Regions from separate parts of the Peribacillus sp. NPDC046944 genome, predicted to be linked through region 2. Evidence: riboswitches for the same ligand, from Rfam matches in the RefSeq annotation. Region 2 holds a riboswitch; the other holds the start of a gene.
The links. Region 2 has a riboswitch for glycine ahead of gcvT (glycine cleavage system aminomethyltransferase GcvT). Riboswitches for the same ligand answer to the same signal wherever they lie in the genome.

Region 1: another riboswitch for glycine. It lies ahead of ACQKIC_RS05385 (amino acid permease); the one in region 2 lies ahead of gcvT (glycine cleavage system aminomethyltransferase GcvT).

What each region holds. Positions count from the first base shown of each region.
Region 1 is NZ_JBNNML010000002.1:493,296-495,705, reverse strand. Features, by position in the region: gene ACQKIC_RS05395 (amino acid permease) at 1-121, opposite strand, end outside; gene ACQKIC_RS05390 (GNAT family N-acetyltransferase) at 419-961, shown strand; glycine riboswitch at 1,185-1,264, shown strand; gene ACQKIC_RS05385 (amino acid permease) at 1,458-2,410, shown strand, end outside.
Region 2 is NZ_JBNNML010000003.1:116,602-119,011, reverse strand. Features, by position in the region: gene ACQKIC_RS06170 (DEAD/DEAH box helicase) at 1-528, opposite strand, end outside; glycine riboswitch at 849-943, shown strand; glycine riboswitch at 947-1,031, shown strand; gene gcvT (glycine cleavage system aminomethyltransferase GcvT) at 1,129-2,235, shown strand; gene gcvPA (aminomethyl-transferring glycine dehydrogenase subunit GcvPA) at 2,254-2,410, shown strand, end outside.

The sequences.
Region 1 (2,410 bases), on a different contig from region 2:
GGCCGGTCCACTTAATTGTGCTGGCAGATCCCATAAATAACCCAACACCGATCGTACCGCCCAAGGCAATCATCTGAATATGACGTGCCTCTAGCCCTCTAGTTAATTCTTTATTTGACATGATAACTCCCCCAGATGTACAAGCATAAAATGACGATTCTCTAATCCTTATTTAAGATAAGTAATTTAATAGATTTACAATGCTTCCTAAAGAACTCTACCCACAAAAGCATTTCCTTATCTTATAATAATAAATATTCCGTAGAAATACAAATGTACTTTTAGGAAAAACACTTTTGGCCGTCTAGAAGCAATGGATAGGAGGACATGATTGGTAATGGTTCTCTCCCTATACGTGTGAAGAAATCCTATGTACTATTGAAAGTAAGTATCGACGTTAATGAGAGGAGGAAAGACAATGAAATTAATAGGAGAAAGAATCTATCTCCGCTATTTAAAAGAATCGGATGCACCTATCCTTTTAGAAAATACAAAGGATGAGGAGATACGGTATATGACAGGAACAAAATCTATATTCACTTTAGAGCAGCTTCAATGTCATATAAAGAATGTACGTGAAGATCCATCACGCCATGATCTAGCCATTTGCTTAAACGAAAGCGATCGGATGATCGGGGAATTATCCATCTCTGATATGGACGAAGAGGACAAAAAGGCAGGATTTAGAATTTCGATGAATGCCATTGAATTAACGGGCAAAGGGTATGGTACAGAAGCTATCCGACTTGTTTTAGCATTTGTTTTTGAAGAATTATCTTTAAATCGTCTGCAACTGGAAGTATTCAGCCATAATTTACGTGGAATTAGAGCCTATGAAAAAGTTGGCTTTATCAAAGAGGGGATTTTACGAGAGTCTTTATATTTCAACGGAAAATATTCGGACGAGATCATCATGGCCATTCTTAAAAGGGACTATGAAAAAATGTTCTTATCAAACTGATTCGGGGTTCGCATCGTTTTTGGGCATCAAACTGGTCATATAGATTCACCCCCACCACATTTACAATATATCCCTTTGACCCAAAATCAAAATAGTGATAGAATTCCATTATTATTTTAAAAGAATAAATGAGTTGCCAAAAAGAATTTCATCTTTCACAGCGATCATTTATTGACAACCACATACTAAGCAAGCGATGAATGCTATGGATCACACTATAGCAGGAGCAGCTTCTGGAGAGACTGTACACACGTGCAGCGCCGAAGGATTCACAATCTCAGGCAAAAGGACAGAAGAGTAACGAATATTTGTTATTCTTTAACCTTTCGAGATTGGTAGCTTCCAATCTCTTTTTTTATTGTCTTTTTTCAATCATCACTAAAAAAACGAAGTGAAATCGCTACTAAACTGGACAGATTCATTGCCCTGGTGATCGATTGGAATCAACGGACCATGTACTTCACATTCAAGAATTATAACAACGGGGGCGCACAAATTGGCTAAACAAGAATTGAAAAGGGATTTGAAAAATCGACATGTACAACTCATCGCCATAGGAGGAACCATCGGGACCGGGTTATTTTTGGGATCCGGAAAAGCCATACAGTTGGCGGGACCCTCCATTATCTTTTCGTATCTGATTATCGGGATTGCCTTGTTTTTCGTCATGAGGGCTTTAGGGGAATTGTTGTTGTCCAACGCGGGATATTCCTCATTCACCGAATTCGCCACGGAATACATCGGACCGTGGGCTGGTTTCGTGACTGGCTGGACCTACTGGTTCTGTTGGATCATGACGGCCATGGCCGATATCATCGCTGTCGGGGTCTATATGCAATATTGGTTCGACATTCCGCAATGGATCCCTGCACTTGCCTGCTTGGTGATTCTACTAGGATTGAATTTGTTGACCGTGAAGCTATTCGGAGAATTGGAGTTCTGGTTCTCCCTCATTAAAGTCATCACGATCGTCGCCTTGATCGTTGTGGGAATTGTCTTACTCATCATTGGTTTCCAAACCGATACAGGAACCGTTTCCCTCAACAACCTTTGGAGTCATGGGGGCATGTTCCCGAACGGCGCATCCGGCTTTTTGCTTTCCCTACAGCTAGTCGTCTTCTCCTTTGTTGGTGTCGAAATCATTGGGGTGACAGCGGCCGAAACCGCCAATCCGAAAAAAAATATCCCGTCAGCGATCAATAAGATCCCTGTCCGGATATTACTTTTCTATATCGGTGCCATCACCGTCATCCTTTGCGTCAATCCATGGACACAGCTCGATGCCGCAAGCAGCCCATTCGTGGAGGTCTTCGCCTTGATCGGGATTCCGGTTGCTGCAGGGATTATCAATTTCGTCGTGTTGACATCTGCCGCTTCTGCCGGGAATAGTGGATTGTTTTCAACAAGCCGCATGCTTTATACCTTGAGCAACAATAACGAAGCACCTGC
Region 2 (2,410 bases):
TTCATCAATAATGATAAAGTCATATTCTTGATTGAAAATGATATCCCGATGGGGGGCTCGCTTAGCCGTATCGATGGAGGATATGACGATATCGCATGATTCCCATACATAACTCTTCCTTTGAACGACTGCAGGAATATGAAACTTCGTATTCAGTTCGAAAGCCCATTGGGTGACAAGTGATGCGGGTACAAGGATCAAAACCTTTTTAACCAGTCCCCGAATCATATATTCTTTTAAAATCAATCCCGCTTCGATAGTCTTACCAAGACCGACCTCATCAGCCAATATGGCTTTGCCATTCATCTGTTCAACCACCTGACGTGCAGCCTCTAATTGATGGGGAAGGGGAGTCAGTTGTTGAAGGTGCTTAGGCGCTTGCAAGCCTTCGAAATCAGGAATAATTAGGTTCTCTTCCATTTGGATGGCCAGTTTATAAAGATCCCAATTTCCCCATGGACCGTCGTTTTCCATCTTTTGCAGAAATTCATCATTCCAATCAGAACTGAAGGATATATTGATTTTCATTGATTCTTGCTCCTTCTTAAAACATAATTTTCTTAGTTTCTTTAGACCATGAACTTTTTTATAGGTTAATAAAATCTTTCTCCACGAAAGTTATTGCAGAGTAAAGTATCTTAGGGTAGGATGTAAATATATTTAGAAAATTGCAATAGTAATGAAGTTAGAAGGAAAATATTCTTCTTGGATAATAATTTTAGTTATTATAGTATTAGCATTTGGATAGTGCTTTATCCAAAGATCAACAATGAGCAGATTGGTACCCATTTCACGCAAATGGATGACCATCAGGTGGGGAATTTTCAGTCTTTTCCATCAATATGCGGGTGAGGATAAGGGGAGAGACTACCATCTACATATGTAGCGCCGAAGGAGCAAACTTAGCAGTGAATCTCTCAGGCAAATGAACTCTTATCGGACGCGACTCTGGAGAGCGCCAATTATTTAATGACGGCCACCAAAGGGGAAAACCTATAATAATAGGTAAACTTTCAGGTTTCAGGACAGAGAAAAAGCCATTTTGGCTTTCTCTGTCCTTTTTTGTGTCTTTTTTTAAGGAATATCAGGTGAAAGAGAACAAGCAAAAAAATTGAAGGAGGTCATTTTTTGAGCAATTTAAAAAGAACGCCATTATTCGAGGTTTACAGTGAGCACGGTGGAAAAACGATCGATTTTGGTGGGTGGGAACTGCCTGTGCAGTTTACCGGCATAAAAGATGAACACGAAGCTGTGCGTACAAGAGGTGGCTTATTTGATGTGTCGCATATGGGAGAGATTGAGGTAAAAGGTTTCGGGAGCCTTTCTTTTTTACAAAAGATGCTGACGAATGACGTAGCCAAGCTGAAACAGGGCGGAGCGCTATACACAGCCATGTGTTATGAAAATGGGGGGACCGTGGACGATCTTATCGTTTACCAAAAAGCGGAAGAGGATTATCTGCTTGTGGTCAATGCAGCCAACATCGAGAAAGACTTCAATTGGCTTCAAGCGAATGGTATGGAAGGTGTCAGCATCAATAATGTTTCAAACGATTATGCGCAACTTGCTCTGCAGGGTCCTCGAGCGGAGAAAGTATTGCAGAAGATTACCGACCAAACCGATTTAAGCACGATTGGCTTCTTTAAATTTAAAGAAGACGTCCACATTCATAATATATCCACGATGGTTTCACGTACAGGGTATACGGGGGAAGATGGTTTCGAGATATATTGCCGAAGTGAGGATGGTCCAGCTCTCTGGAGAAAAATTTTGGAAGCTGGTAAAGATGATGGGATACAACCGATTGGACTGGGGGCCCGTGATACCCTTCGGTTCGAAGCAAAACTACCGCTTTATGGTCAAGAGCTTTCGCCGGATATCACCCCAATCGAAGCGGGGATTGGTTTTGCGGTTAAACCGGATAAGGCGTCAGACTTTTTTGGGAAAGCCGTGCTTGCCGAACAAAAGGAAAAAGGGGCACCACGTAAGCTTGTTGGCATCGAAATGATTGACAGAGGCATACCTCGGCATGGCTATAAAGTATATAACGGGGAGAAACTCATTGGCGAAGTGACGACAGGGACTCAGTCACCAACATTGAATAAAAATGTAGGATTGGTCCTTATCGATAAGAATCACTCAAGTCTATCCACGGAAGTAGAAGTGGAAATCCGTTCTAAGAGACTGAAAGCCATTGTTATCCAAACACCTTTTTATAAAAATACACGAAAATAGAAGGGAATGGTCCATAAGATGAAACATCGTTACTTACCGATGACAGAGCAGGATAAAAAAGAAATGTTGGAAGTTATAGGGGTCACATCCGTCGATGATCTCTTCAGCGATATACCAGAAAATGTCCGATTTCAAGGTGAATATGACATAAAACCAGCAAAATCAGAGCCAGCTT